Regions from separate parts of the Pseudomonas sp. ADAK13 genome, predicted to be linked through region 2. Evidence: predicted binding sites of a transcription regulator. Region 2 holds the regulator's gene; each other region holds the start of a gene.

Region 1 (10,618 bases), 530 kb from region 2:
CCGCGACCCAGTTGGGTATCGCGAGGCGACAGGAAGATAGCCTGGCCGCCGAGCTGGATCATGCCGGCTTCGAAGGACACACGGGTGCGGGTCGACGACTTCTCGAAAATCATCCCGAGCACGCGGTTTTTCAAAGGCTCGAACAGTACGCCGCGGTTACGCAGGTCTTTAAGCTCAATGCCTCGACGGAGCACGCTGACCAGCTCTTCGGGCGTGCAATCCATCAGGGAGAGAAAGTGCCTTGCGCTCATCATTAACTACCTTTTTGCAACAGACCGCAGATACTCAAAGCCTTGTTTATTTTGAAAACGGGCGAGACCTGCGGCGAAAGCCGCACGGGGCGACGAAATAGGGGAAGGCGCGATCTTATAATTAAATGTCGCGTCTTACCAATAGGGCTACAGTTTTTAGGGGAGTTCAAGGACGCGGGGAGGGCGCTTTTGAAGCCTGTTTCCTGACAGCAGCGGGTCATTTGTACACTGGCGTTACTTCATATTGCAATGCGCGAGGGCGGGCGCAGGCCAGGGTACGTCGGTTTCAGCGGGCTGCCGGAGGGCGTTGAAACATTTCCTGATGTTTCTTCATGCCCTGGCCTGATGCCGCTGGATTCACACGACGAACGTTGCTGGCGCTGCTGCCTGGGGCGGGCCATAGTTTTTGTCCGAAGCGTTCAGCCCACAATAAAGAGACTGGCCATGACCAAGACTCTCCACCACCGTGCCTGCCATCTGTGCGAAGCCATCTGCGGCCTGACACTGGAAACCACCCAGGGCGAAGACGGGAGCCTGGCGATCACCTCGATCAAGGGCGACCCCCTGGACACGTTCAGTCGTGGTCATATCTGCCCCAAGGCCGTGGCCCTGCAGGACATCCAGAACGACCCGGATCGCCTGCACCAGCCCATGTTGCGGGTGGGCAGTGAATGGCAGCCGATCCCGTGGGACGACGCCTTTGCGCTCGTAGCCGAGCGCCTCGCGGGCATCCAGGCACGCCATGGGCAAAATGCGGTGGCGGTGTACCAGGGCAATCCGAGCGTGCACAACTATGGCCTGATGACCCACAGCAATTACTTCCTCGGCCAGCTCAAGACCCGCAATCGGTTTTCCGCCACCTCCGTGGACCAGTTGCCCCATCACCTCACCAGTCACCTGATGTACGGCCACGGCCTGTTGCTGCCGATCCCGGACATCGACCATACCGATTTCATGCTGATCCTCGGCGGCAACCCGCTGGCGTCCAACGGCAGCATCATGACCGTACCGGACGTGGAGAAACGCCTGAAGGCGATCCAGGCCCGGGGCGGCAAAGTGGTGGTGATTGATCCGCGCCGCAGCGAGACGGCAGCGATGGCCGACCAGCATCTGTTTGTGCGCCCGGGTGGCGATGCGGCGCTGTTGTTCGGCTTGCTCAATACGCTGTTCGCCGAGAACTTGACCCGTGACAGTCACCTACCGGTCGACGGCCTGGATGAAGTGCGCCAGGCCGTGGCCGGGTTCACCGCCGAGGCCATGAGCCGCCAATGCGCGGTGCCTGCCGAGCAGATCCGCCAGTTGGCGCGGGACTTCGCTGCGGCTGACAAGGCGGTGTGTTATGGCCGCATGGGTGTGTCGACCCAGGCCTTCGGCACGCTGTGCCATTGGCTGGTGCAGTTGATCAACCTGGTCACCGGCAACCTGGACCGCGTGGGCGGCGCCGTGTGCACTACGCCGGCAGTCGACCTGGTCGCCTCCACCTCCGGCGGGCATTTCAATCGCTGGCAGAGCCGGGTTTCCGGGCGGCCAGAGTACGGTGGCGAGTTGCCTGTGTCGGCATTGGCTGAAGAAATGCTCACCGAGGGTGAAGGACAGATCCGCGCCCTGGTGACGGTGGCGGGGAACCCGGTGCTGTCCACGCCCAACGGCCGGCAACTGGAGCAGGCGCTGGATGGGCTGGAGTTCATGGTCAGTGTCGACCTGTACATCAATGAAACCACGCGCTATGCCGACCTGATCCTGCCGTCCACCTCGGCCCTGGAAAACGATCACTACGACACCACGTTCAACATGTTCGCAGTGCGCAATGTCACCCGCTTCAACCGCGCCATCCTGCCAAAACCCGAGGGTGCGTTGCATGACTGGGAAATCTTCGTCGGCCTGGCCCAGGCGTTTGCCGCGAAAACCGGTCATGCACTCAAGCCCACCATGCCGCCCGCGCAGATGATCGACTTCGGGCTGCGGGCCGGGCCTTATGGCGATACGTTGTCCATTGCCGCGCTGGCGGATCATCCTCACGGCCTGGACCTCGGGCCGCTGAAGCCGAACCTGGCGGGCCGCATGAAAACCGCCAATGGCCATCTGCAGGCGGCGCCGCCGGTGATCCTCGCCGACCTTGCGCGTTTTGCCGCACAGCCGGTGCCCGAGGTGAATGAGTTGCTGCTGATTGGCCGTCGCCATGTGCGCAGCAACAACTCCTGGATGCATAACTACCACCGACTGGTGAAGGGCAAGCCCCGTCACCAGTTGCTGATGCACCCCGACGACCTGGCCCACCGTCAGCTTATTGATGGGCAGCGAGTGCGCGTGAGTTCGCGCATCGGCATGATCGAAGTGGAGGTGTTGGCCAGCCGGGACATGATGCCCGGCGTGGTCAGCCTGCCTCACGGTTGGGGCCACGGCCGTCCGGGCGTGCAGATGACCATCGCCAGCGGGCAGCCGGGGGCGAGCGCAAACGATCTGACGGACGAGCGGCAATTGGATGAGCTGTCGGGTAACGCGGCGTTGAATGGCGTGCCGGTGCAGGTGGCGGCGGCGTAAGGATTGTCTGTCGGGGAGTCCGAGCGTCACGCTGGGGTTTGCGTTACAATGCGCCACCGTGCCGACCCATGAGTCGGAAAGTTCCAGCCGAGGTGTTCCATGGATATCATCGAAACGATCAAAGAGCAGATTGCCAACAACACTATTCTGCTTTACATGAAAGGCGCACCTAACGCGCCTCAGTGTGGCTTCTCCGCAAAGGCTTCCCAGGCAATCATGCAATGTGGCGAGAAATTCGCCTACGTGGATATCCTGCAGAACCCGGAAATCCGTGCCAACCTGCCGAAGTACGCCAACTGGCCAACCTTCCCGCAGCTGTGGGTGGCCGGTGAGTTGGTCGGCGGTAGCGACATCATCACCGAAATGGCCGCTGATGGTTCGTTGCAGGCACTGATCAAAGACGCAGCAGCCAAGGCTGCGGCGAAGACCGAAGCCTGATTTTTTCCAGGCTGCGGCAATAAAAAGCCCCGCTTCTCGAAAGAGAGCGGGGCTTTTTAGTGGCCGGGAACTAAGGGTTATTCACCCATCTGCGATTGCAGGTAATTCTCGATAGTCACTTTGTCGATCAGGCCGATTTGGGTTTCCAGCCAGTCGATGTGTTCTTCCTGGTCTTCAAGGATATCTTCCAGCAACTCGCGGCTGCCGAAGTCGCCCTTGGTTTCGCAATGAGCGATGGCGGCCTTGAGGTCGGTGTGGCTCTTGCGCTCGAAGTTCAGGTCGCAGTTGATCATTTCCTGGGTGTGCTCGCCGATGTTCAGCTTGCCCAGGTCCTGCACGTTCGGCAGGCCTTCCAGAAACAGGATGCGCTTGATCAGCGCGTCAGCGTCCTTCATGGCCTTGATGGATTCTTTGTATTCACGCTTGCCCAGCTTTTCCAGGCCCCAATCGTCATACATGCGTGCATGCAGGAAGTACTGATTGATCGCGACCAGTTCATTGGCAAGGATTTTGTTGAGTTGCTGGATGACTGTAATGTCGCCTTTCATGATTGGGGTCCTGCCCTGTATTAGCTGTATATAAGGCGGAGTTTGAGCGGCGTATTGACTACTGTCAAACCTAAGTTATTGAATAATAAATGAAAATTAATCGGAATAAGAATGTTTGTGTTCCGCGTCTTGGCGCTAACTGTTTGAATTTCGGGCATAAAAAAACCGGACACTAAGTCCGGTTCTTTAAAACACGCCAATTATGCGTGTGTAAATTCTGCTGAGTAGGGGATCGCAGCCTGGGCAGTTTGCAGCTGCGTCAGGGTTTCCCGTACCACTTGCTTGGCGAGGCAGGCACATTTGCCGCATTGGCTGGCCACGCCGGTGGTTTCACGTACTTCCTTGTAGCTGCAGCAACCTTCATAGATCGCTTCGCGGATTTGTCCGTCGGTGACGCCAGTGCAGAGGCAGACATACATAAGGGAGAACCATCGCGGTTTAAGGCTTAAGTGCGACGGATCTTAATGTTAACGAGAATGATTGTCAAAGTAGTTTCACAAGGCTTGCTGTTTGCAAGCGGGCTCACTGACGAACGGCTTTTTTCCGGTATGATGGTCGGTCTTCACGAAGCGTGATCGCGTCACAGGCCTGTCGTTTAGCTGCGGCACACTGGGGCGGATCCTTTTACTTCAGTCACCACCATCAGGAGATACCCAATGAGCGTACTCGTCGGCAAACAAGCCCCGGATTTCGACGTACCCGCCGTCCTCGGCAATGGCGAAATCGTAGACAGCTTCAAACTGTCTGAAGCCATCAAAGGCAAATACGGCCTGGTGTTCTTCTACCCGCTGGACTTCACCTTCGTCTGCCCTTCGGAGCTGATCGCTCTGGATCACCGCATGGACGATTTCAAGGCGCGCAACGTTGAAGTGGTAGCCGTTTCCATCGACTCCCATTTCACCCACAACGCCTGGCGCAACACTGCCATCAATGATGGCGGTATCGGCAAAGTCAAATACACCATGGCTGCCGACATGAAGCACGACATCGCCAAGGCTTACGACGTTGAGTCCGAAGGCGGCGTGGCTTTCCGTGGCGCATTCCTGATCGACGACAAGGGCGTTGTCCGCTCGCAGATCATCAACGACCTGCCGCTGGGCCGTAACATGGAAGAGCTGATCCGTCTGGTCGACGCTCTGCAATTCCACGAAGAGCACGGCGAAGTTTGCCCTGCCAACTGGAAAAAAGGCGACAAAGGCATGAACGCTTCGCCAGAAGGCGTTGCGGCTTACCTGACCGAGAACGCCGGCAAGCTGTAAGTCGGATTCGCGGGACAAAAAAACCGGCCTGAGAAGGCCGGTTTTTTTATGCGCGGGGTTTGGCTTCAGTCGTTGAAGTCTTCCCAGCCGCCCATCTGTTTCCAGCGGTTGACGATGCCGCAGAACAGCTCGGCCGTCTTCTCGGTGTCGTAGCGGGCCGAGTGGGCTTCACGACCGTCGAAGTCGATACCGGCGGCCTGGCAGGCTTTGGCCAGCACGGTCTGGCCATAGGCCAAGCCAGCGAGGGTCGCGGTGTCGAAGCTGGAGAACGGGTGAAACGGGTTACGTTTCATGTCCAGGCGCGCCACAGCCGCGTTGAGGAAGCCCAAGTCGAAGCTGCTGTTGTGGCCCACCAGGATTGCGCGTTTGCAGCCGTTGGCCTTCAACGCCTTGCGCACGCCACGGAAGATGTCGGTCAGCGCCGCTTCTTCACTGACGGCCATGCGCAGTGGGTGATCGAGCTTGATCCCGGTGAACTCCAAAGCTGCGGCTTCGATGTTGGCGCCTTCGAACGGCTCGACGCGGAAGAAATGGGTGTGTTCCGGGAACACGAAACCCTGTTCATCCATGCCGATGGTCGTGGCGGCGATTTCCAGCAATGCGTCAGTGGCGCAATTGAAGCCGCCGGTTTCTACGTCGATAACGACCGGGAGGTAGCCACGGAACCGCTCGGCCATCGGGTGACGGGAACCGCCACCACCGCCGCCGTGTTCCTGGTCGTCGTCGTAATGGTCTTCACTCACGGGTGTTCCTCCAGCAGGCGCCAGCGCAGTGTTTCACCGGCGCGCAGCGGGATAACGGTCAGCTCGCCAAACGGCAGGCTGGTGGGGGCGGTCCAGTCTTCACGGACCAGGGTAATGCGGTCGGTATTCGCCGGCAGGCCATAGAAACGCGGGCCGTTGAGGCTGGCGAACGCTTCAAGCTTGTCCAGCGCGTTGCGTTGTTCGAACGCTTCGGCATACAACTCGATCGCCGCATAGGCGGTGTAGCAACCGGCACAACCGCACGCTGCTTCTTTGGCGTGTTGGGCGTGGGGCGCGGAGTCGGTACCGAGGAAAAATTTCTCGCTGCCACTGGTGGCGGCATCCAGCAGCGCCACCTGGTGCGTGTTGCGCTTGAGAATCGGCAGGCAATAGAAGTGCGGCCGAATCCCGCCCACCAGCATGTGGTTGCGGTTGTACAACAGGTGATGCGCGGTGATGGTCGCGCCGACGTTAGCCGAAGCCTCGGTGACGAACTGCACGGCATCGGCGGTGGTGATGTGCTCGAACACGACCTTGAGGGTCGGGAACAACTCCACCACGCGGCGCATGTGCTCGTCGATGAAGATCTTTTCACGATCGAATACATCGACATCGCCACGGGTGACTTCACCGTGGATCAGCAACGGCATGCCGACTTCCGCCATGGCTTCGATGGCCGGCAGAATCTTGTCGATACTGGTTACGCCGGAATCGGAGTTGGTGGTCGCACCGGCCGGGTACAGCTTGGCGGCGTGCACGAAACCGCTGGCCTTGGCATGGCGAATTTCTTCGGGCTGGGTGCGGTCGGTCAGGTACAGCACCATCAACGGTTCAAAGCGGCTGCCGGCCGGTCGTGCAGCAAGAATGCGCTGGCGATAGGCATCGGCTTCCGCGGCGTTACGCACCGGAGGTACCAGGTTAGGCATGATGATGGCGCGGCCAAACGTGCGCGCTACATCGGCCACGGTTTGGGGCAACGCAGCACCATCGCGAAGATGAATATGCCAGTCGTCGGGACGCAGCAGGGTCAGGCGGTCGGACATTGGGGATTCCAGGCGGGTCAATCTGGTGGGAATGCTACCGGAAAAGACTCTTGCAGGCACTCGCTATCAAGTTTTGCAGGATGCGACCGATATCCCTGGGTATGCCTTAACGATGTATGACGCCTTGATGTGTTGTAGAAACCAGTGGAGCCTCCCGTGCGCCAGCATTATCTAGCCCTGCTCAGTGTGTTCGCCAGCCTGCCCGCGATGGCCCTCACGTTCCAGACACGTCTGGAGAATATTGAGTGGAAAGTGGAGGGCGATAAATTCGAGTGCCGATTGAGCCAGCCGATCACCGATTTCGGTACGGGCGAGTTCGTACGCCGGGCCGGCGAGCAGGCGACGTTTCGTCTGAAAGCCTTTAACGGTTCGATGGGCGGCGGTTCCGCAACCCTGCTGGCAGCGGCTGCGCCGTGGCAACCGGGACGTGGTGATATCAACCTGGGTGCAGTGCGGATCGGTAGTGGCGATGTGCTGTTTAATAGTTCCCAGGCCCAGGCGGGACGCTTGTTTACCGGCCTGCTTGAAGGTCGCAGCCCGACGGTGCGTCACTATAGCCGTGAGGGTGGTTACTCCGAAATCCGCCTGTTACCGGCGAAATTCAGCAAGGCCTACAACGACTACCAAATGTGCACCACCAAGCTGCTGCCGATGAATTTCGAGCAGGTCAAACAGACCGAGGTGGGCTTCCCGGGTGGAGGCATTGAACTGGACGCGGCGGCCAAGAAAAAACTGTCGGTGATTCTCGAATTCCTGAAAGCCGACCCTACGGTCAATCACATCGAGTTGAACGGTCACTCCGACAACAGCGGAAATCGCCTGACCAACCGTGATGTTTCCCGGCGTCGTGCCCTGGCGGTGATGGACTACTTCAAGGCCAATGGCATTGAGGAATCGCAGATTACCCTGCGCTTTCACGGCGAAAGCTACCCATTGGCGCCGAACACCAACCCGGCCAACCGGGCGAAAAACCGCCGGGTGAATATTCAACTCGAACGGGTGGCAGCCCCCGAGAAACCGGCTCCACAGGCCAAAGCGCCGGGCAACGCCGCCGCCACCTCATAAGGTCCGGCGTTTCGTCGCCCGCTCGACATAATCTGTCGCTTTATCTTCATTTGCTGTCGCGCCTCTGTAATTTCACGGTTTTGGTCGGTAGAATCGACGCCTTTCCGTACAACCCCGTGGAGTGATGGCATGGCCGACGTAAACAAGGTCGTTCTCGCGTATTCCGGCGGCCTGGACACTTCGGTGATCCTCAAGTGGCTGCAGGATACTTATAACTGTGAAGTGGTGACCTTCACCGCTGACCTGGGTCAGGGCGAAGAGGTCGAACCTGCACGTGCCAAGGCGCAAGCCATGGGCGTGAAAGAGATCTACATTGACGACCTGCGCGAAGAGTTCGTCCGCGATTTCGTTTTCCCGATGTTTCGCGCCAACACCGTCTACGAAGGCGAGTACCTGCTGGGTACCTCCATCGCACGTCCGCTGATCGCCAAGCGCCTGATCGAAATCGCCAACGAAACCGGCGCCGACGCCATTTCCCATGGCGCCACCGGCAAGGGTAACGACCAGGTGCGTTTCGAACTGGGTGCCTACGCCTTGAAGCCAGGCGTAAAAGTGATTGCTCCGTGGCGCGAATGGGACCTGCTGTCCCGTGAAAAGCTGATGGACTACGCTGAAAAGCACGCCATCCCGATCGAGCGTCATGGCAAGAAGAAGTCCCCGTACTCGATGGACGCCAACTTGCTGCACATCTCCTATGAAGGCGGCGTGCTGGAAGACACCTGGACCGAGCACGAAGAAGACATGTGGAAATGGACCGTCTCCCCGGAGAACGCTCCTGACAAGGCCCAGTACCTGGAACTGACCTACCGCAACGGCGACATCGTCGCGCTGGACGGCGTCGAAATGACCCCGGCCACCGTACTGGCGACCCTGAACCGCATCGGTGGCGAACACGGTATCGGCCGCCTCGACATCGTCGAGAACCGTTACGTGGGCATGAAGTCCCGTGGTTGCTACGAAACCCCGGGCGGCACCATCATGCTGCGCGCTCACCGCGCCATCGAGTCCATCACCCTGGACCGTGAAGTGGCTCACCTCAAAGACGAGCTGATGCCCAAGTACGCCAGCCTGATCTACACCGGCTACTGGTGGAGCCCTGAGCGTCTGATGTTGCAACAGATGATCGATGCTTCCCAGGTCCACGTGAACGGTGTCGTGCGCCTGAAGCTGTACAAGGGCAACGTGATCGTGACCGGCCGCAAGTCCGACGAATCGCTGTTCGATGCCAATATCGCCACCTTCGAAGAAGATGGCGGCGCCTACAACCAGGCGGACGCGGCAGGCTTCATCAAGCTGAACGCGTTGCGCATGCGCATTGCGGCCAACAAGGGTCGCAAGTTGTTCTGAGTGTTTTAAGTTGCAATGAAAAATGGCCCCTTTAAGGGGCCATTTTTTTTGGCCGAAAATACGCAAGAAATCATTATGGATGATGTGATGTTTATCGTTCGGCTCAAAAAATCCAGTCCTGAAGGATGCGGAGTGGAATGTTTATGTTTTTACGGGGGCAATGTTTATTAGTTTCGCTCGATAAGTGATGCATTGTTGAAAGTGGCTTTTTTTTCTTGTGTGCAGGAACTATGTACTACAGAAATTTCACTCAGAAATGTACTGCGAATATGTCGGATGCTGACATGGCTGTAGGATTTATGGAGCGTAACTAATTATGACGAATGGAACTTTAAAAAAACCGGTTTCACCCCCGAATCACAGGTTTTTCGAGGAGGCACAAGGGGTATTTGCTGAAACTTGTGTACGGCACGTTTACGCTGTCCCCGGTAATCCTGGGAATTTTCACTCAAAATATTATTGTGCTCGGAAAGTTCTGAAGGCCTCAACAAAACTGGATACCTCCGGGTTGGCGTTTTTTTGTAGGTTAAATCCGATGTCTCTGTGGGTTGGGTCTCTGCTTGCTGTTGCTTGGGGGGGAGCACTATGCCCAGCGTGAAACGACTAGGCTATTGTGCTTACTCTTAATAATTCGAACAGCGAAATTGGACTTGCCCATGAATAAAGTGCTGATCGTGGATGATCATCCCGTCATTCGTCTTGCTGTGCGTATGCTAATGGAACGCCATAGTTATGAGGTCGTTGCCGAGACCGATAACGGTGTCGATGCCTTGCAACTTGCACGGGAGCATATGCCGGACATTGTCATACTGGATATTGGAATTCCCAAACTCGATGGCCTGGAAGTTATATGTCGGCTGTCCTCTACCAAACAGGCCCATCCGTTCAAGGTGCTGGTGCTGACGTCCCAGGCGCCCGGGCATTTTTCCATGCGATGCATGCAGGCGGGGGCTGCGGGCTACGTGTGCAAGCAGCAGGACCTCACCGAGCTGTTGAGTGCGGTCAAGGCGGTGCTGTGCGGTTACAGCTACTTCCCCAACCAGGCGCTGAATTCGGTGCGCTCCACAATGGGCAACGCCAGCGAAGCCGACATGGTCGAGCGCCTTTCCGGCCGGGAGATGATGGTGTTGCAGCAACTGGCGCGCGGCAAGACCAACAAGGAGATCGCCGATGGCATGTTCCTGAGCAACAAAACCGTGAGTACCTACAAGACGCGCTTGCTGCTCAAGCTCAACGCACGCTCCCTGGTGGACTTGATCGAACTGGCCCAGCGTAACGGGTTGGTGTAGGTCGGCCACACATTACATACATGTCTAGTCCTGAAATAGGTTTACACCTGTTTCAGTCTCAAAACGCCCGATGCACCGCATCGGGCGTTTTGTA
Region 2 (10,618 bases):
CCGCCGTCTAGAAGTCGCTCAGGAAGCCGAGTTCTACGGTTCCATGGACGGTGCCAGTAAATTCGTGCGCGGTGACGCCATCGCCGGCCTGCTGATTCTGTTTATCAACCTGATCGGCGGCATGGCGGTCGGCATCTTCCAGCACGGCATGACCTTCGGCGACGCCGGCAAGGTTTACGCCTTGCTGACCATCGGTGACGGTTTAGTGGCGCAATTGCCATCACTGTTGTTATCTACAGCGGCAGCGATCATGGTGACCCGTGCTTCGGGCTCCGAAGACATGGGCAAGCAGATCAGCCGGCAGATGTTTGCCTCGCCCAAGGCGCTGGCGGTGGCGGCGGGCATCATGGCGATCATGGGGATCGTGCCCGGCATGCCCCATGTGTCGTTCCTGAGCATGGCGGCCATGGCTGCCGGCGGCGCCTACCTGTTCTGGAGAAAGCAAAACCAGATCAAAGTGATTGCCCAGCAGGAGGTGGCACGCCAACAGGAGCTGCTGCCATCGCCGGCCCGCGCCCAGGAAACCAAGGAGTTGGGCTGGGATGACGTCACCCCGATCGACATGATCGGCCTGGAAGTCGGCTACCGCCTGATTCCCCTGGTGGACCGTAACCAGGGCGGCCAATTGCTCGCGCGGATCAAGGGCGTGCGCAAGAAGCTGTCCCAGGACCTGGGCTTCCTGATGCCCACCGTGCACATCCGCGACAACCTCGACCTGGCCCCGAGCGCCTACCGCCTGACCCTGATGGGCGTGATCCTGGCCGAAGCCGAGATCTACCCGGACCGCGAACTGGCGATCAACCCGGGCCAGGTGTTCGGCAGCCTCAACGGGATTACCGCCAAAGATCCGGCTTTTGGCCTGGAAGCGGTATGGATCGAAATCAGCCAGCGCAGCCAGGCGCAGTCGCTGGGCTACACCGTGGTAGACGCCAGCACCGTGGTCGCCACTCACCTTAACCAGATTCTGTACAAGCACTCCCACGAGCTGATTGGCCACGAAGAAGTCCAGCAACTCTTGCAATTGCTGGCCAAGGCCTCGCCAAAACTCGCCGAGGAGCTGGTGCCGGGGGTACTGTCTACCTCGCAACTGCTCAAGGTATTGCAAGCGCTGTTGGCCGAGCAGGTACCGGTACGGGACATTCGCAGCATTGCCGAGGCCATCGCCAACAATGCCGCCAAGAGTCAAGATACTGCCGCCCTGGTGGCCGCAGTGCGCGTCGGATTGTCGCGTGCAATCGTCCAAAGCATTGTAGGGCTTGACTCCGAGCTGCCTGTTATCACCTTGGAACCAAGGTTGGAACAAATATTGCTCAATAGTATTCAGAAGGCTGGGCAGGGCGCTGACGAAGGCGTGTTGCTGGAGCCAAGCATGGCTGAGAAGCTGCAGCGTTCGTTGATCGAGGCCGCGCAGCGCCAGGAAATGGAAGGCCATCCGGTCATCCTGCTGGTGGCTGGCCCCGTCCGGGCGATGTTGTCGCGGTTTGGACGCCTGGCTATACCGAATTTGCACGTATTGGCTTACCAGGAAATTCCTGACAATAAGCAAGTGACTATCGTCGCGACAGTAGGGCCCAACGGCTGAGGTAGTGGGATATGCAAGTGAAGCGTTTTTTCGCCGCCGATATGCGTCAGGCCATGAAACTGGTGCGTGATGAGTTGGGCGCCGACGCTGCGATTATCGGTAACCGCCGTATTGCCGGCGGTGTCGAGCTGACGGCTGCCCTGGATTACAAGCCCTCGGCCCTGGCGCCGCGTGTGCCGAACATGGAGCTGGAAGACGAGCTGCGCAAGACCGCTTCGCGCATTGTCTCGGCCCAGGCCGAACTGAGCATGCGTGGCGACAGCGACACCACCACCAACCGCCAGCTGTTTGCCGGCCTGCCGCTGACGGCGTCCGAGCCGTTGGTAGAGCCGACCTTTGTCGAACCGCCACGTCCTGCTGCGCCCGCCCCGGCGGCAGCGGTAGACCAGCGGGTGTTCGACTCGATGCGTTTCGAGCTCAACGGCCTGCGTGAGCTGCTGGAAGTGCAGTTGGGCTCGCTGGCCTGGAACCAGTTGCAGGGCAGCCAGCCGCAGCAGGCCAACCTGTGGCGCCGTCTGCAACGCATTGGCCTGTCTGGCCCGTTGTCCCGTGACCTGCTGCAACTGACCACCCAAATTGAAGAACCCAAGCAGGCCTGGCGCATGCTCCTGGCCCACTTGGCGCGGATGATTGTTACCCCGGAAATCGAGCCCCTGGAAGAAGGCGGCGTGATTGCCATGGTCGGCCCTGCCGGCATGGGCAAGACCACTACCCTGGCCAAGCTGGCCGCCCGTTACGTGCTCAAGTACGGCGCGCAGAACATCGCCCTGGTGAGCATGGACAGCTACCGCATTGGCGCCCAGGAACAGCTCAAGACCCTGGGCCGCATCCTCAATGTGCCGGTGACCCACGTCGATCCGGGCCAGTCCCTGGCCAACGCCCTCGACCCGCTGCTGCGCAAGCGCGTGGTGTTGATCGATACCGCTGGCCTGCAAGCCAGCGACCCGGCCTTGCGCATGCAACTGGAAAGCCTGGCCGGGCGCGGGATCAAATCCAGAAACTATTTGGTACTTGCCACGACCAGCCAGAAGCAGGTACTGACAGCTGCCTACCACAGCTATAAACGCTGCGGGCTGGCGGGCTGCATCCTGACTAAACTGGATGAAACAGCGAGCCTGGGCGAAGTGTTGAGCCTGGCTATCAGCCATGAATTACCGGTCGCCTACCTGACCGACGGGCCGCGGATCCCGGATGATTTGCATCTGCCGCGCCGTCATCAGTTGGTCAGCCGGGCTGTCAGCGTGCAAATGCAGGAAGAACCGAGTGAGGAAGCGATGGCTGACATGTTCGCCGACCTCTACCACAGTCCGAACAAACGGGTCGGCTGAGGTCAACATGAACAGGCAACACAAAACGACAGTGCAATGTATCTACATCGATGGTCTGCCAGCAGTTCGCGCGGCCAAGTCATGTAGCCTGCGTCTAAGCAAGACAAGGTAAAGAAATAAAATGGGCAGCATGCATCCCGTACAGGTGATCGCGGTGACCGGCGGCAAAGGTGGCGTCGGGAAAACTAACGTGTCAGTGAATTTGTCCCTGGCCCTGGCAGAGCTTGGCCGTCGCGTCATGCTGCTGGATGCTGACCTGGGGCTGGCGAACGTCGACGTTCTGCTGGGGCTGACGCCCAAACATACTCTGGCCGACGTGATCGAAGGCCGCTGTGAGCTGCGCGACGTGCTGTTGCAGGGGCCCGGCGGGATTCGTATCGTGCCGGCCGCTTCCGGCACCCAGAGCATGGTGCACCTGAGCCCGGCGCAACATGCCGGCCTGATCCAGGCGTTCAGCGACATTGGCGACAACCTCGACGTGCTGGTGATCGACACCGCCGCCGGCATCGGCGAGTCCGTGGTCAGCTTCGTGCGCGCCGCCCAGGAAGTGTTGCTGGTGGTGTGCGACGAACCCACCTCGATCACCGACGCCTACGCCCTGATCAAACTGCTTAACCGTGACTACGGCATGAACCGCTTCCGTGTGCTGGCCAACATGGCCCAAAGCCCGCAAGAGGGGCGCAATCTGTTCGCCAAGTTGACCAAGGTCACAGATCGCTTCCTCGATGTCGCCTTACAATACGTTGGCGCAGTTCCTTACGACGAGTGCGTACGCAAGGCCGTGCAAAAGCAGCGTGCGGTCTATGAAGCGTTCCCTCGTTCGAAGTGCGCATTGGCGTTCAAGGCTATTGCCCAGAAGGTCGATACCTGGCCGTTGCCCGCCAACCCGCGTGGGCATCTGGAGTTTTTCGTCGAGCGATTGGTGCATCAGACGAGCGCAGGACCGGTGCTATGACAGCCAGCGGCTACAACCTTTACAAGAAGTCGGCACGTGACAGTCAGGTCGAATTGATCGAGCGCTATGCGCCGCTGGTCAAGCGCATTGCCTATCACTTGCTGGCGCGCCTGCCTGCCAGCGTCCAGGTCGAAGACTTGATCCAGGCCGGGATGATCGGCTTGCTCGAAGTGTCGACCAAGTACGACGCGAGCAAGGGCGCGAGTTTCGAGACCTACGCGGGTATCCGTATCCGTGGGGCCATGCTCGATGAAGTGCGTAAAGGTGATTGGGCGCCGCGTTCGGTGCACCGCAATACACGGATGGTGAGTGACGCAATTCGCTCAATTGAAGCAAAAACCGGTCGCGACGCTAAAGATCACGAAGTTGCGGCCGAACTCCAATTGAGTCTCGATGATTACTACGGGATTTTGAACGATACCTTGGGCAGCCGCCTGTTCAGTTTCGACGACCTTTTGCAGGACGGCGAACATGAAGGGCTGCACGAGGACGGCGCGAGTGCCCATCTCGAACCGTCACGCGATCTGGAAGATGAACGCTTCCAGACTGCGCTGGCGGACGCGATTGCCAATTTGCCGGAGCGTGAGCGACTGGTGTTGGCGCTGTACTACGACGAAGAGCTGAACCTCAAGGAAATCGGTGAGGTCCTGGGCGTCAGCGAATCGCGGGTCAGCCAGTTACACAGCCAGTGCGCAGCCCGCTTGCGGGGGCGTTTGGGAGAGTGGCGAGCGCGCTGACAGGCAGTGTGGGGACACTGCGAACGATACCGTCCAGGCCTTGCGTCCGGACGGGCTTGGCCCGTGGTGCGCCCCCGGTAGTCCTTTTTGTGTAACGCCTGTTGATTGATATGGCGCGCCCAGGTGCTGGGCGCGTTTAAGACTGCTTGGAGGTCGAATTGGACAAGAACATGAAAATCCTCATCGTTGATGACTTCTCAACGATGCGGCGGATCATAAAAAACCTGTTGCGTGACCTTGGGTTCACTAACACGGTCGAGGCGGATGACGGCATTACGGCGATTCCGATCCTCAACAGCGGGAGCATCGACTTTCTGGTAACGGACTGGAACATGCCGGGCATGACCGGTATCGATCTGCTGCGCCACGTGCGCGCTGATGAAAAACTGCGCAGCCTGCCTGTGCTGATGGTGACCGCTGAAGCCAAGCGTGAACAGATCATCGAAGCCGCCCAGGCCGGGGTTAACGGCTACGTGGTCAAGCCATTCACTGCACTGGCCTTGAAAGAGAAGATCGAAAAAATCTTCGAACGCATCGGTCATTGATGCTGCCACGGGGGAGCTATGGAGCATAAAGAATCATCGCAGGCCGACTTTGAGTCGACCCTGAAAAAACATGCTCATCAACTCGTCGAAAGCCTTGAAAAAGGCCAGTTCGGCGACGCGGTGCAGTTAATCCATGAGCTCAACCAGACCCGTGACCGCGGCCTGTACCAGGAAGTGGGCAAGCTCACCCGTGAGTTGCACAGTGCGATTGTCAATTTTCAGATTGACCCGCACATGCCCCAGGCCGAAGAAATCTCGCAGATCACGGATGCCACCGAACGCCTGTCGTATGTGGTCAGGCTGACTGAGGCGGCGGCCAACCGCACCATGGACCTGGTGGAAAACGCCACGCCTCTGGTCAACGGTATGGCCAGTGAAGCCAAGGCCCTGAGCAACGATTGGGGCCGGTTCATGCGGCGGGAAGTGGGCGCTGAAGAGTTTCGTGAACTGGCGCGTCGGGTCGACGGCTTTTTGTCCCGCAGCGAGCAGGAGAACCGCACGGTTTCCAGCAACCTCAATGACATTCTGCTGGCCCAGGACTACCAGGACCTGACCGGCCAGGTGATCAAGCGCGTGACCCAACTGGTCACCGAAGTGGAAAGCAACCTGCTCAAACTGGTGTTGATGGCGGGTCAGGTTGACCGGTTTGCAGGCATCGAACATGACCGCGAAGCGATCCTTTCTGAAAAAGATCCACAAAAACACCTCGCCAAGGGTGAAGGTCCGCAGATTCATGCCGATAAACGTGAAGACGTTGTATCCGGGCAAGACGACGTAGACGATTTGCTGTCCAGTTTAGGCTTCTAAGGAGCACACCCATGAGCTTCGGCGCCGATGAAGAAATCCTTCAGGATTTCCTTGTAGAGGCCGGCGAAATTTTAGAGCAACTGTCCGAACAACTGGTCGAGCTGGAAAGCCGACCGGATGATGCGAACCTGCTCAATGCAATTTTTCGCGGTTTTCACACTGTAAAAGGGGGCGCCGGCTTCCTCCAGCTCCACGAGCTGGTGGAGTGCTGTCACATCGCCGAGAACGTGTTCGACATCCTGCGCAAGGGTGAGCGGCACGTCGACTCGGAACTGATGGACGTGATTCTGGAAGCACTGGACGCGGTCAACGGCATGTTCAGTGAAGTGCGCGAACGTGCACCGATCACTGCAGCCACGCCGGAACTGCTGGCCGCCCTGGCGCGCCTGGCAGAACCTGCGGCCAATGCACCGGTGGTTGAAGCGGTGGCTGAGCCTGTCGCCGAGCCTGCGGGCGACATCACCGACAGCGAATTTGAACAACTGCTGGACTCGCTGAACGCCGTCAAGGCCGAAGCCGAGGCTCCAGCGGCCAGTGCGCCGGCCATGGTGCCGACCACTGAAGACATTACCGACGCCGAGTTCGAGTCGTTGCTCGACCAGTTGCACGGCAAGGGCCAGTTTGCCCCGGACGCGGTGGCCGCAGCGCCAGCGCCAACGGAAGCCGCGGCGCCTGCCAGCAATGAAATCACCGACGACGAATTTGAAGCGCTGCTGGACCAGTTGCACGGCAAAGGCTCGTTTGCCGCCGATGCACTGCCGGAAGTCGCCGCCACGGCCGCTGCACCTGCAGCACCCGCCGCTGCCGCTGCACCGGCTGCCGATGGCCTGATCTCCGATCACGAGTTCGAAGCGCTGCTGGATGAACTGCACGGCAAGGGCAAGTTCACCGAAGCCGTCGGCACTGCTGCACCGGCTGCTGCGGCCGCCGCTGCGGTGGCAACGCCGGCTCCGGTGGCCGCCAAGGCCGCTGCGCCCGTGGCTGCCAAGCCTGCACCGACGGCTGCACCTGCGCCCGCTCGTGCGGCTGCCGCCCCGGCCCCGGACAAGCAACCGGCCAGTGAAGCCGAAACCACCGTGCGGGTTGATACCGCGCGCCTGGACGACATCATGAACATGGTGGGCGAACTGGTGCTGGTGCGTAACCGCCTGGTGCGCCTGGGCCTGAACAGCGGCGACGAGGCCATGCAAAAGGCCGTGTCCAACCTCGACGTGGTCACCGCCGACCTGCAAACCGCGGTGATGAAGACCCGGATGCAGCCGATCAAGAAAGTCTTCGGGCGCTTCCCGCGCCTGGTTCGCGACCTGGCACGCCAGCTCAAGAAAGAGATCAACCTGGAACTGGTGGGTGAAGAAACCGACCTCGACAAAAACCTTGTCGAGGCCCTGGCCGACCCGCTGGTCCACTTGGTGCGCAACGCCGTCGACCACGGCGTCGAGACGCCGGAAGAACGCGAAGCCTCGGGCAAAAGTCGCCAGGGCAAAGTGATTCTGGCGGCCGAACAGGAAGGCGACCACATCCTGCTGTCGATCACTGATGACGGCAAGGGCATGGACCCGACGGTACTGCGCAACATCGCCGTCAAGCGTGGCGTGATGGACAAGGACGCCGCCGACCGCCTGACCGATACCGAGTGCTACAACCTGATCTTCGCCCCGGGCTTCTCCACCAAGACCGAGATTTCCGACGTGTCGGGCCGTGGCGTGGGCATGGACGTGGTGAAGACCAAGATCAGCCAGCTCAACGGCTCGATCAACATCTACTCGACCAAGGGCCAGGGCTCGAAGATCGTCATCAAGGTGCCGTTGACCCTGGCGATCATGCCGACCCTGATGGTGATGCTGGGCAACCAGGCCTTCGCCTTCCCGCTGGTCAACGTCAACGAAATCTTCCACCTCGACCTGTCGCGCACCAACGTGGTGGACGGCCAGGAAGTGGTGATCGTGCGCGACAAGGCGTTGCCACTGTTCTACCTCAAGCGCTGGCTGGTGGCCTCGGCCAAGCATGAAGAGCAGCGCGAAGGTCATGTGGTGATTCTCTCCGTGGGCACCCAGCGTATCGGCTTTGTCGTCGATCAACTGGTGGGCCAGGAAGAAGTGGTCATCAAGCCTTTGGGCAAAATGCTGCAGGGAACCCCGGGCATGTCGGGCGCGACCATTACCGGTGACGGTCGGATCGCGCTGATTCTCGATGTTCCGAGCATGCTCAAGCGTTACGCCGCACGGCGTATTTGATTCGGCCCGGGCAGGGCGGTTGTCCCTCGCCCGGCCTAACGGAGTGTTTATGGTAGTCAAGGTCCTGGTGGTGGACGATTCGGGTTTCTTCCGCCGCCGCGTCTCGGAAATTCTTTCATCGGATTCCAATATCCAGGTGGTCGGCACGGCCACCAACGGCAAAGAGGCGATCGATCAGGCCCTGGCCCTCAAGCCGGACGTGATCACCATGGACTACGAGATGCCGATGATGGACGGCATTACGGCGGTGCGGCACATCATGCAGCGCTGCCCAACGCCGGTGTTGATGTTCTCCTCGCTGACCCACGAAGGCGCCCGGGTGACCCTGGATGCGCTGGATGCCGGCGCGGTGGACTTCCTGCCGAAGAATTTCGAAGACATCTCGCGCAACCCCGAGAAGGTCAAGCAGATGCTCTGCGAGAAGGTGCACAGCATCTCCCGCAGTAACCGCCGCAGCCTGTTCAGTGCGCCGGCACCGGCACCGGTTACGCCGCCACCGGCCGCCCCGAGCACTTTTGGTCGCCCGGCACCTGCGCCGGTTGCGCGTCCGGCCGTCGCCCCTGTGCGTACGGCTGCGCCCACTGCGCATTCGCCTGCGCCCAAGCGCAAAGCCTACAAGCTGGTGGCCATCGGTACGTCCACGGGTGGCCCGGTGGCTTTGCAGCGGGTGTTGACCCAACTGCCGGCCAACTTCCCGGCGCCGATCGTGTTGATCCAGCACATGCCTGCCGCGTTCACCAAGGCCTTCGCCGAGCGCCTGGACAAGCTGTGCCGCATCAGCGTCAAGGAAGCCGAGGATGGCGACATCCTGCGTCCGGGCCTGGCGCTGCTGGCCCCTGGCGGCAAGCAGATGATGGTCGACGGCCGTGGCGCGATCAAAATCCTGCCGGGTGACGAACGCCTGAACTACAAGCCGTGTGTGGATATCACCTTCGGTTCGGCGGCCAAGTCCTACGGCGACAAAGTTCTGGCGGTGGTGTTGACCGGCATGGGCGCCGACGGCCGTGAAGGCGCGCGCCTGCTCAAGCAGGGCGGCAGCGCGATCTGGGCCCAGGATGAAGCCAGCTGCGTGATCTATGGCATGCCCATGGCCATCGTCAAAGCCGACCTGGCGGACGCCGTCTACAGCCTGGACGACATCGGCAAGCACCTGGTGGAGGCCTGCCTCTAATGGATGTACTGAGCCTGATTGGCATCATCATGGCGTTTGTCGCGATTATCGGCGGCAACTACCTCGAAGGCGGCCACCTGGGCGCGCTGGCCAACGGCCCGGCAGCGTTGATCGTGATCGGCGGCACCGTGGGCGCAGCGTTGTTGCAGTCGCCCATGAGTTCGTTCAAGCGTGCCATGCAGATCCTCATCTGGATCATCTTCCCGCCGCGGGTCGACCTGCCGGGCGGCATCGACCGCGTGGTCAACTGGAGCCTCACGGCGCGCAAGGAAGGCTTGCTGGGCCTGGAAGGCGTGGCCGATGCCGAGCCTGACAGCTACGCGCGCAAAGGCCTGCAATTGCTGGTGGACGGCGCCGAGCCGGAAGCGATCCGCAGCATCCTGGAAGTGGATTTCTACACCCAGGAAAGCCGCGACATCAACGCCGCCAAAGTCTTTGAAAGCATGGGCGGCTACGCGCCGACCATCGGCATCATCGGTGCGGTGATGGGCCTGATCCACGTGATGGGCAACCTGGCCGATCCGTCGCAACTGGGCAGCGGGATTGCCGTGGCGTTCGTCGCCACTATCTACGGCGTGGCCAGTGCCAACCTGGTGTTGTTGCCGGTGGCCAGCAAGCTCAAGTCCATTGCCATGCGCCAGTCGCGTTATCGCGAGATGTTGCTCGAAGGCATCCTCTCGATTGCCGAGGGTGAAAACCCGCGCTCCATCGAATTGAAGCTCCAGGGCTTCATGGATTGATGGGAGGTATCTGTTGTGAGCCGTCGCCGCCGCGAGCCTGAAGAACACGTCAACCATGAACGCTGGCTGGTGTCCTACGCCGACTTCATTACGCTGCTGTTCGCGTTTTTTGTGGTGATGTACTCCATTTCCTCGATCAACGAAGGCAAGTACAAAGTCATCTCCCAGGCGCTGATCGGCGTGTTCAACGACGCCGACCGCGCCCTCAAGCCGATTCCGATCGGCGAAGAACGCCCCAAGACCGTGACCCCGGCCAAGCCGCTGGTCAACGATAGCGATGAAACCGCCGCCGGCATCGGTGGCACCAGCGACCCACTGAAAAGCATCGCCGATGACATCAGCGCAGCCTTTGGTGATTTGATCAGCTCCAATCAGATGACCGTACGCGGCAATGAGCTGTGGGTGGAAATCGAGCTGAATTCCAGCCTGTTGTTCGCCAGCGCCGATGCGATGCCCAGCGACCAGGCGTTCACCATCATCGACAAGGTGGCGGCGATCCTCAAACCGTTTGAGAACCCG
Region 3 (10,618 bases), 1.8 Mb from region 2:
GGTGAAGGAACTAGGCAAAATGGCACCGTAACTTCGGGAGAAGGTGCGCCGGTGAGGGTGAAGGACTTGCTCCGTAAGCTCATGCCGGTCGAAGATACCAGGCCGCTGCGACTGTTTATTAAAAACACAGCACTCTGCAAACACGAAAGTGGACGTATAGGGTGTGACGCCTGCCCGGTGCCGGAAGGTTAATTGATGGGGTTAGCTAACGCGAAGCTCTTGATCGAAGCCCCGGTAAACGGCGGCCGTAACTATAACGGTCCTAAGGTAGCGAAATTCCTTGTCGGGTAAGTTCCGACCTGCACGAATGGCGTAACGATGGCGGCGCTGTCTCCACCCGAGACTCAGTGAAATTGAAATCGCTGTGAAGATGCAGTGTATCCGCGGCTAGACGGAAAGACCCCGTGAACCTTTACTATAGCTTTGCACTGGACTTTGAATTTGCTTGTGTAGGATAGGTGGGAGGCTTTGAAGCGTGGACGCCAGTTCGCGTGGAGCCAACCTTGAAATACCACCCTGGCAACTTTGAGGTTCTAACTCAGGTCCGTTATCCGGATCGAGGACAGTGTATGGTGGGTAGTTTGACTGGGGCGGTCTCCTCCTAAAGAGTAACGGAGGAGTACGAAGGTGCGCTCAGACCGGTCGGAAATCGGTCGTAGAGTATAAAGGCAAAAGCGCGCTTGACTGCGAGACAGACACGTCGAGCAGGTACGAAAGTAGGTCTTAGTGATCCGGTGGTTCTGTATGGAAGGGCCATCGCTCAACGGATAAAAGGTACTCCGGGGATAACAGGCTGATACCGCCCAAGAGTTCATATCGACGGCGGTGTTTGGCACCTCGATGTCGGCTCATCACATCCTGGGGCTGAAGCCGGTCCCAAGGGTATGGCTGTTCGCCATTTAAAGTGGTACGCGAGCTGGGTTTAGAACGTCGTGAGACAGTTCGGTCCCTATCTGCCGTGGACGTTTGAGATTTGAGAGGGGCTGCTCCTAGTACGAGAGGACCGGAGTGGACGAACCTCTGGTGTTCCGGTTGTCACGCCAGTGGCATTGCCGGGTAGCTATGTTCGGAATAGATAACCGCTGAAAGCATCTAAGCGGGAAACTAGCCTCAAGATGAGATCTCACTGGAACCTTGAGTTCCCTGAAGGGCCGTCGAAGACTACGACGTTGATAGGTTGGGTGTGTAAGCGCTGTGAGGCGTTGAGCTAACCAATACTAATTGCCCGTGAGGCTTGACCATATAACACCCAAGCAATTTGCTGACCTGAAAAGGCACCAGATTGCGGTGTGTGAAGACGAAATGAACCGAAAGTTCGATTCTTGCAAACACCGAAAGCTGTCACATACCCAATTTGCTGAAGCGAGGCCAACTGGCCACGACTCAGTACCCGAATTTCTTGACGACCATAGAGCATTGGAACCACCTGATCCCATCCCGAACTCAGCAGTGAAACGATGCATCGCCGATGGTAGTGTGGGGTTTCCCCATGTGAGAGTAGGTCATCGTCAAGATTAAATTCCAGAACCCCTGATTGCTAACGCGATCAGGGGTTTTGTTTTTGTAGAAGTCCATGATTTTCACCGGCACGTTGCGAACGCAACGGTCTGGTACACAGAATTTCTTGACGACCATAGAGCATTGGAACCACCTGATCCCATCCCGAACTCAGCAGTGAAACGATGCATCGCCGATGGTAGTGTGGGGTTTCCCCATGTGAGAGTAGGTCATCGTCAAGATTGAATTCCGAAACCCCTGTCTGCTAGCGCAGACAGGGGTTTTGTCGTTTAAGCGCTGGCCAAAGAACTAGAACCGACTCATCCTTTGCGTGCCTTACTGCTTCGCCTGGCCAGTAGCTTGCGCCACCAGATGTAGATTCCGGTAGCAGACAACATCGCGATCACAACCCCCAGCAGTGCAATCAACACCTGCCCCGTCACCCCGATGATCCTGCCCCCATGGATTGGTAGCTGCAGCCGATAAAAGCGCTCCCCCAACGTACCTTGCCCTGCTATTTCCTGCCCTAGTAAACGCCCATCCGTCCCGTGGAAAAACAACCAGGATTTCCCATGGGCCTCGGTATCATGTTGCCCAAAACCAGCCCCATAAAAGTTGTACTCAAAGCTGTAGTACAGCTCTCCAATCGCCGCCGTCAGCCCAAGCCGTTTGCCTTCCTCCAGGGCCCGCTCATAGGCTTGTTGATAGCTCAGTTGCGTCACGCCCAATTGCCCAATCGGCAGCCTGCCACGGGCCTCATACACACTGGCCTCGACCGGTGAAAACAGCGAGACAACCGGCTTGAATACCTGGCTCGGCAAATTCATCGCCACGCTGCTGACCGCGATCGGCAGCAACAACAACCAAAGCCACAACCCGCCTGCTCGATGCAGATCGAAGTTCAAGCGGTACGCGTGACCGCCCTTGATCTTCCACGCCGTTGACCATTTCTTCCAGAAGGGTTTGCCCCTTGGCAGGGTCAACCACAGCGCGATAAAGCAATCGAATACCCAGGCAATCGCCACCAGCCCCATCAGCCACAACCCCCAGTTACCCGGCAGTGTCAGGTTGTAGTGAAACTCCAGAATGAACGGTATGAAGTTCTCACGCTGAAAGCAGCACGCGCCCCAAAAACGCCGGCCCATTGCTTCGCCGGTGACCGGATCGAGATAGAACACCTGGTTAGGCTCGTCAAAGGGCTTGCCCGTCGCCGGGTCGTTTCTCGCTACCGCCGCCAGCAGAGCGGTATGCCCTGCCTCTTGTGGATACTCCATGTACCAGACTTGCAGCGTTGGATGTTGCCGCTGCAACTTTTCCACCAGGTCACCTGGCGGCAATGCCGAGCCCTTGGCCGTTGCTTCGTAGAAGCCGGGATTAAGCCATTCATCCAGCTCGTGGTTGAACGCCAAAAGACTGCCCGTAATTCCCGCCATCATCAAAAACAACGCCGTTGCCAGTCCGATGTAGCGATGAAGTAAAACCATCAATGCGCGCATAAAAATCTCCTGCAAAAACGACAAAGCCAGCGCCTGGAATCAGGAACTGGCTTTGTATGAATCGAGTAGGATTAGAACTGGTAGCTCACCGTCGCACTCACGTTGCGCTCTTCACCCAGGTAACAGAAGTTCAGACTGGCGCACGACGCCACGTAGGACTCGTTCGTCAGGTTGTTGGCATTCAGGCGCACATCCACACCCTTCAACCCCACCTTGCCCAGGTCATAACCCATCGATGCATCAAACAACGTGTAGGCAGGTACCTTCATGGTGTTCTCCGCATCTGCCCAGCTGTAGCCGACATAACGAACACCGCCGCCAAGACGCAGGCCGTCCAGGGCGCCGCTGTCGAATTTGTAGTCTGCCCACACCGAAGCCATATGACGTGGCGCCTGGGTTGGCGAATTACCCTTGTTCTCGATCACGTTGTCCGCCGTGCTCAACGTGCTGACCATCGACTTCGAATACTCGATGTCGGTGAAGGTATAGCTGCCCAACAACTTGAGGTTGTCGGTCAACTGCATATGCGCCTCCAGCTCCAGGCCTTGGGAGCGCACAGCACCGACCGCGCGATAGAAGTTTTCCTGCGGCAGCTTGGTCGCCAGGTTCTCCTGATCGATGCGGAACAGCGACGCGGTGAACAGGTTGTCGGTACCCGGCGGCTGATATTTCAAGCCGACCTCCCACTGAGTGCCGTCGGTAGGCGCCAAAGGATTACCAGCGCTGTCCGAATAGGAGTTCGGATTGAAGGACTCGGAATAACTGACGTAGGGCGCAACGCCGTTATCGAACAGGTAAAGTGCCCCTGCACGTCCGGTCAGCTTGGTGCGTTTATCACTGATCTCCGTGCCCAGGGGCCGGCCAACCTCAGCAATGCGATTCTCATCAGAGGTCTCGACCCAGTCCTGACGCAGCCCGAGGGAGAACCGCCACTTGTCCATTTCAATCAGGTCTTGCAGGTAAACGCCGGTCTGCTCAAGCCTACGCAGATAGCTGGTCGGGCTGTAATAACTGATCTCGGAATTACCATACACCGGAGTGAATGCATTGATGGGCGCCAGCGATCCGCTGCTCCAATCCACCACGGTTTTGCGCCGCTGATAGTCCGCCCCCATCAGCACGGTGTGTTTGGTCGCGCCGGTAAAAAATTCGGCCTGCAGCATGTTGTCGATGATGAACGCATGCAACTTCTCGTCACCGCCTGAGTAGTAGCGATTCAGCTCATTACTCGTGGGCGTAGTCCATCCATAGGCGTACACCTGATCCAGGCGGACCTTGGAGTCCAGATAACGAAAGTTTTGCCGCGCCGTGAAAACATCATTGAAGCGGTGCTCAAACTGATAGCCGAACGACTGCTGATCACGCTTGTACCCATCAATGCCCGGCTCACCCTCGAAGAAGTGATTGGAGATCCGCTGGCCATTGCGCTGATGCAACGCCCCATCTGCCGGCATGCCTCCGTGGTAGCCACCGTCGGGATCGTGTTGCAGATAGGCCTGGAGCGTGAGCGACGTGTCATCGGTAAAGTCGATGCTCAAGGTCGGCGCCAGCGCGTAGCGTTTTTCCTTGGCGTGGTCGAACTGCGTGTCGGACTTATCCGCAAGCCCGGTCAGTCGGTAAGCAATACGCTTGTCGTCATCCACCGGGCCGCTGAAGTCGAAACCCATGCCTCGCTGCCCTTGCGATCCCACGGTGGCCTGCACCTGATGGTAAGGCTCAAACAACGGCTTCTTGCTGGTCAGCGCCACCAGCCCACCCGGCGAGCTGCGCCCGTACAACACCGACGACGGGCCCTTGAGAATATCCACCCGCTCGAGGAAATAGGGGTCCACTTGCATGGTGCTATAGGTCCCGCTGTCCCCCATGGACTTCAAGCCGTCGAGGTAGATGTTATCCACCGAACCGTCGTTGAAACCACGCATCGCCACGTAGTCATAACGGTGAGTGGCACCGTACGGGTTGGTAAGCACGCCTGGGGTGTAACGCATGGCCTGGGCAACGGTTTGCGAGCCCTGGTCGTCCATCTGCTCACGGGTCACCACCGAAACTGTTTGTGATGTTTCCAGCAGCGCAGTACTGGTCTTGGTGGCGATCTGGCTGTGGGTTGCGTTGTAGCCGTCCATGCTGCCCAGGGCGTTACCCAGGGCGAAGCCTTTGATGTCGGTAGTCGGCAAGGTCAGCGCTTCACTTTCGGGCTGGGCCTGCAACACGAAACTTACGTCGTCCTGTGGCTGTGCCTGCAAGCCGGATCCATTGAGCAACTGGCTCAGGCCCTGCTCCGCGGAATATTCACCGTGCAGCCCGGCAGACTGGCGGCCCTGAGTCTGCGCAGGCGTGCTGGAAAGGGTGATGCCTGCCTGACGGGCAAACTGGTTGAGCACATCGCTCAGCGGCCCGGCAGGGATGTCATAGCGCTGGCTGATGCGCTCGACCCCGCTATCCGCCGCGACCCCGGCCACCGGCAACAAGCCGATGCCCATCGTGGTCGACAGCAGCGCTGCCCGTACGGCTTTACCGAGCAAAGGGTAGGAAGAGGGTGAGTTACTGAAAAAACGCACAGTCATTATCGAGGTCCGTAGAGGTCGCTGAAGGCAGATTGAAATGCTTACTGTCTAAGCCGGACTCACGGAAAAAAGCCGCCAAAAATAAATCGGGCGCGACAACAATAGTCAGGCCTGACGCTCCAGGCTCACCCACCAGCGGGTGCGATAGCGCAGGTGCACAGGCAACGTCTGCGGAAGGATCGCCAACAGTTTCTCGGTGTCTTCCAACCGAAAAACGCCGGACAGGCGCAAGTCTGCGATATCGCTTGAGCAGCCCAGGTAACCATGGCGATAGCGCCCCACCTCTGCCAGGAAGTCGGCAAGGCGCATGTTGCGGGTGACGATCAATCCATCCGCCCAGGCCCCGGCATCCATATCCAAAGGCGGCGCCAGAATGGCCTCGTTCTGACGCACCAGGTAGCTTTCTCCTGCATGCACCTGAGTGAACAGGCTGTCCGCCGTATGGGGCGAATGAATCGCCACATTGCCTGACGCCACACTCAAGCGAGTGCAATCGCTGTCCTGGCGCACCACGAACCGCCCGTCGATGCCTTCGAACAAACCATGACGCGTGCGAACCAGCAGCGGTGCCGTCGTTGCAGCGCCGCAGGTCACCAGGATTTCCCCGCGTACCAGCGTGATCAAGCGTTGCTGCGGGTTGAAGTCCAGGTCCACCGCGCTGTCGGTATTGAGTTGCAGGCGTGTGCCATCCGGCAATTGCACGCTGCGGCGTTCGCCGGTGGCGGTGGCCAGGTCCGAGGTCCAGCGTTGCCAGCCGGTAAGGTCTCTGCTGACCCAGGCCGCCGAACCGATCAACACCACACCCGACAACACCTTCAACGCTTGCCGGCGCCCGAGCCGCTGGGCGCTGTTCTCCAGCGCCACATGGGCCCCGGGAATTGCCGCCAGCTGGCTGCTCAGTTCATGTTGCAGTGCTTGCACGCGTTGCCAGGCCAGCTCGTGTTCATGATGAGCCTCGCGCCAGTGCTCGCATTGCGCCTTCAGGCGGATATTGGTGCGATTGTTACGCAAGCGCAGCATCCAGCTGATGGCCTGTTTCACCACCTGCGGATCGATTCCTGCGCGTGCAGTGTTATCCATCGGGGTCATGCCTCATACCGCAGCACATAACAGTGATACAGCGCCTCGGCGACATACCGCTCCACCGAGCGCAACGACACGCCCATCTGCTGCGCAATCTGCTTGTAAGTCAGGCCGTCGCACTGAGCCAGTAAAAACGCCTTACGCACCTTGGGCTTGAGCCCGTCCAGAAGCCGGGCGATGGACTCCAGCAATTCCAGAATCAACGCACGCTCCTCAGCGCTCGGTGCCACGGCTTCGGGCAAGTGGGCGATGGATTCCAGATAAGCCCGTTCGATTTCTTCGCGACGCCAGTGATCAATCACCAAGCCCCGGGCGATGGTGCGCAGAAAGGCGCGAGGGGCCTTGAGTTCGAAGCGTTCGGTTTTTTGCAGCAGGCGCACGAACGTGTCCTGGGCCAGGTCCGCAGCATCCGCGGCGTTACCCAGGCGGCTGCGCAGCCAGGTGTTGAGCCAGCCGTGATGGTTGCTGTAAAGCGTCTGTACTGCGTACTCGGGAGAGGGCATTCACACGGCCTGGCGAAGCGTCACAAATGATAATTAGTCGCATTGTCGACAAGGCTGAAAAATTTTGCAACTCCCGCCGTCAGATGGCTACCGCCGGTCGGCTTCTGACGCTAAAAGAGGATGCTTCTCACAAATTCCTAAGATTTATCCTGGAGTGGCCGAAAGCCTGACGAGCCATGCGTGCACCGAAATAGAGCAGTCGCAGAGTCTGCCTATACCGTTACATGGAATGTTGCATCCGGCACGCTCACCCCCTTTTGGCAAAAAGAAGTCAATGAAATGAATCTCAAGTTCAGTCATAAAATTCTGTTGGCCGCGTCAGGCGTAGTGGTTCTGGCCTTCGCGTTATTCACGTTCTACAACGACTACCTGCAGCGCAACACCATCCGGCAAAACCTGGAGTCGTCGATTCAGCAATCCGGTGAACTGACCGCCAGCAGTGTGCAGAACTGGCTCAGTGGCCGGGTACTGGTACTGGAAAGCCTGGCGCAAAACGTGGCCCATCAAGGCAGTGCTGCCGACCTTCCGGGGTTGGTCGACCAGTCGGCATTTACCTCCAACTTCCAGTTCACCTACGTCGGTTCAACCAACGGTGTATTCACCCAACGGCCCGACGCCAAAATGCCCGATGGCTACGACCCGCGTCAGCGCCCCTGGTACAAGCAAGCCGTTGCGGCCGACAAGACCATGCTCACGCCGCCCTACATGGCAGCGGTGGGTGGGCTGATCGTGACCATTGCGATGCCGGTGAAAAAGAATGGTGAATTGCTCGGCGTGGTCGGTGGTGACCTGAGCCTGCAAACCCTGGTGAAGATCATCAACTCGGTGGATTTCGGTGGTATCGGCCATGCGTTCCTGGTCAGCGGTGACGGCCAGGTGATCGTCAGCCCGGACCAGGACCAGGTGATGAAAAACCTCAAGGACATCTACCCGGGCAGCAACGTGCGCATCGAGAAGCTCAATCAGGAAGTGGTTCTCAATGGTCAGGAACGGATTCTGTCCTTCACCCCGATCAGCGGATTGCCGAATGCAGACTGGTACATCGGCCTGTCGATCGACAAGGACAAAGCCTACGCACCATTGGGCAAGTTCCGCACCTCGGCATTGATCGCCATGTTCATCGCGGTCGCCGCCATTGCGGTGTTCCTGAGCCTGCTGATCCAGGTCTTGATGCGTCCCCTGACCACCATGGGTCGCGCCATGCAGGACATCGCCCAGGGCGAGGGTGATTTGACTCGCCGCCTGACCGTGGAAAGCAAAGATGAATTCGGTGACCTGGGCAGTGCTTTCAACCAGTTCGTCGAGCGTATTCATGCGTCAATTTCCGAAGTGTCCTCGGCCACCCGCCAGGTGCACGACCTGTCCCAGCGGGTAATGGCTTCGTCCAACGCGTCGATCATCGGCTCCGACGAACAAAGCGCCCGCACCAACAGCGTGGCTGCAGCGATCAACGAACTGGGGGCCGCCACTCAGGAAATCGCGCGCAACGCCGCCGATGCTTCGCAGCACGCCAGCGGTGCCAGTGAGCAGGCCGATGACGGGCGCAAAGTGGTGGAGAAAACCATCCTGGCGATGTCAGAACTGTCGCAGAAAATCAGCCTGTCCTGCACGCAGATTGAAACCCTGAACGCCAGCACCGACAACATCGGGCACATCCTGGATGTGATCAAAGGCATCTCCCAGCAAACCAACCTGCTGGCCCTCAACGCCGCGATTGAAGCCGCGCGTGCCGGTGAAGCGGGTCGTGGGTTTGCGGTGGTGGCGGATGAGGTGCGCAACCTCGCGCACCGTACCCAGGAATCGGCGGAAGAGATCCACAAAATGATCACGTCGCTGCAGATTGGCTCGCGTGAGGCGGTCACCACTATGAACGCCAGCCAGACCTCCAGCGAAGAAAGCGTCGAGGTCGCCAACCAGGCCGGCGAGCGCCTGGTCAGCGTGACTCAGCGAATTGTCGAGATCGACGGGATGAACCAGTCGGTAGCGGCCGCGACCGAGGAGCAGACCGCGGTGGTGGAAACCCTCAATGTGGACATCAACCAGATCAACCTGTTGAACCAGCAGGGCGTGGCCAACCTCAACGAAACCTTGAAGGATTGCGACGCGTTGTCTCAACAGGCCAACCGGCTGAAGCAGTTGGTCGACAGCTTCAAAATCTGACGATGACCCTGTAGGAGCGAGCTGGCTCGCGAAGAGCGTCAACGATAACGCAGCGCTATCAGATAGCCCGCGTTGCCTTCTCGTTTTTCGCGAGCAAGCTCGCTCCTACAGTAAGGTCAGCCAAACATCTGCCGCACATTCTCCAGCGCGCTGTCGGCGAACGCCTGCACAAATGCTTCAAACCCCTCCTTACCGTGCTCAACCGGCTCGGCAATGATCGTCCAGGTCACTTTCGAACTGCACTCCCCCAAAGCCTCCACACGTATCGCCGCCCATAGCCGGGCCACACCAAGGGTGTTGTAAATCGTTGTCCAGGTCATCTGCATGGCCTGTTCGTCGCGGCTGTTGAGTTGCTCCACTACCAGGTTTCCGTCGTGGAAGAATTTCTTGCGCAGCGACCCCATGCCCGCGCCGGTCATCTCTATGTGCGCCAGCGCGGGGATGAATCTGTCAAACCCTGCAAAGTCCCCCACCACTGCCCACACGTGGGCGGCGTCACGGGCAATCACCACTGAAGACACCACTGGCCTGGCGCATGGGTTGCGAATCAACGTATCGGGTTTCATTAGATTTTCCTTCGGTTAAGCGCCTGATTACAGGAAGCCGATGCTCTTGAGGTACTCGCAGCCCTTGCGCAACAGCGCCGGACTTTTTTCGGGGTAGTGCGCGCCCATCTGCTCGACACCACGCCGGGCGTTGTCATGGCCGATCATCGAGGTGTCGCCGATGTCCTCCTCCAAACCATTGAGATAAAAACCCAGCACGCCGAACAGCGCATTGCGGCTATCCACCGTGTGCAGGTGACGTTGCCAGTGGGCCACGCTCACCCACTCGAACCCATGGCCGGCCTGGCGAAACGCATCGACGTAGGACTCCCAGCTCAAGGGTTGCGGATTGTGCAGGTTGAACACATTTCCCCCAGCACTGCAGCGCCCGCTGTGGAACGCAACAAACCGCGCGAGAAAGTCCACCGGCATCAGGTCAAAATTCAACCCCAGGCGGGGCATCAGGCCCAGTTGCAGTGAGCCCTTGAGCATTAACATCAGGCGATTTTTCTGTGGCTCGCAGACACCATTGCGGCAGTTGAAACTGATGTTGCCGGGACGGTGGATATTGACCCAGGCCCCTTGCTCGACGGCACGCCCCAGCAGGCGTTCCGCGACCCACTTGGACAGGTTGTAGCCATTCTGGATATACAGCGGCGGTGTGGTGGCAGCGGGCGTTTCGAGTACCTGGCCTTGTGCGTCGATGCTGCTGGCCGCCGACAGTGTCGAGATGAAATTGAAGACCTTCTTGCGCCGGGTTTCACACAGGC

What was found. The regulator FliA, encoded in region 2, starts transcription of late flagellar genes. The targets are predictions, from matches to a motif close to CTAAAGTTTNNNNNNNNNNNGCCGNTAA.
Region 1: the regulator FliA is predicted to act here: its motif matches at 6,889-6,916, upstream of HKK54_RS03910 (flagellar protein MotY).
Region 3: the regulator FliA is predicted to act here: its motif matches at 7,281-7,308, upstream of HKK54_RS09860 (methyl-accepting chemotaxis protein).

Annotation. Positions count from the first base shown of each region.
Region 1 covers NZ_CP052860.1:802,923-813,540, reverse strand. Annotated here, with positions in the region: gene argF (ornithine carbamoyltransferase) at 1-251, opposite strand, end outside; gene HKK54_RS03945 (molybdopterin oxidoreductase family protein) at 696-2,792, shown strand; gene grxD (Grx4 family monothiol glutaredoxin) at 2,892-3,230, shown strand; gene bfr (bacterioferritin) at 3,308-3,778, opposite strand; gene HKK54_RS03930 (bacterioferritin-associated ferredoxin) at 3,979-4,197, opposite strand; gene HKK54_RS03925 (peroxiredoxin) at 4,435-5,037, shown strand; gene rnt (ribonuclease T) at 5,103-5,780, opposite strand; gene pyrC (dihydroorotase) at 5,777-6,823, opposite strand; gene HKK54_RS03910 (flagellar protein MotY) at 6,980-7,888, shown strand; gene HKK54_RS03905 (argininosuccinate synthase) at 8,018-9,235, shown strand; gene HKK54_RS03900 (response regulator transcription factor) at 9,892-10,524, shown strand; one part of gene HKK54_RS03895 (IS3 family transposase) at 10,583-10,618, opposite strand, start outside.
Region 2 covers NZ_CP052860.1:269,535-280,152, reverse strand. Annotated here, with positions in the region: gene flhA (flagellar biosynthesis protein FlhA) at 1-1,582, shown strand, start outside; gene flhF (flagellar biosynthesis protein FlhF) at 1,594-2,910, shown strand; gene fleN (flagellar synthesis regulator FleN) at 3,032-3,865, shown strand; gene fliA (RNA polymerase sigma factor FliA) at 3,862-4,602, shown strand; gene HKK54_RS01255 (chemotaxis response regulator CheY) at 4,773-5,147, shown strand; gene HKK54_RS01250 (protein phosphatase CheZ) at 5,166-5,954, shown strand; gene HKK54_RS01245 (chemotaxis protein CheA) at 5,966-8,188, shown strand; gene HKK54_RS01240 (protein-glutamate methylesterase/protein-glutamine glutaminase) at 8,238-9,359, shown strand; gene HKK54_RS01235 (flagellar motor protein) at 9,359-10,099, shown strand; gene motD (flagellar motor protein MotD) at 10,115-10,618, shown strand, end outside.
Region 3 covers NZ_CP052860.1:2,114,207-2,124,824, reverse strand. Annotated here, with positions in the region: rRNA gene HKK54_RS09895 (23S ribosomal RNA) at 1-1,242, shown strand, start outside; rRNA gene rrf (5S ribosomal RNA) at 1,399-1,514, shown strand; rRNA gene rrf (5S ribosomal RNA) at 1,624-1,739, shown strand; gene HKK54_RS09880 (PepSY-associated TM helix domain-containing protein) at 1,818-2,993, opposite strand; gene HKK54_RS09875 (TonB-dependent siderophore receptor) at 3,065-5,557, opposite strand; gene HKK54_RS09870 (FecR domain-containing protein) at 5,663-6,646, opposite strand; gene HKK54_RS09865 (sigma-70 family RNA polymerase sigma factor) at 6,643-7,143, opposite strand; gene HKK54_RS09860 (methyl-accepting chemotaxis protein) at 7,423-9,303, shown strand; gene HKK54_RS09855 (SRPBCC family protein) at 9,420-9,869, opposite strand; gene HKK54_RS09850 (amino acid adenylation domain-containing protein) at 9,897-10,618, opposite strand, start outside.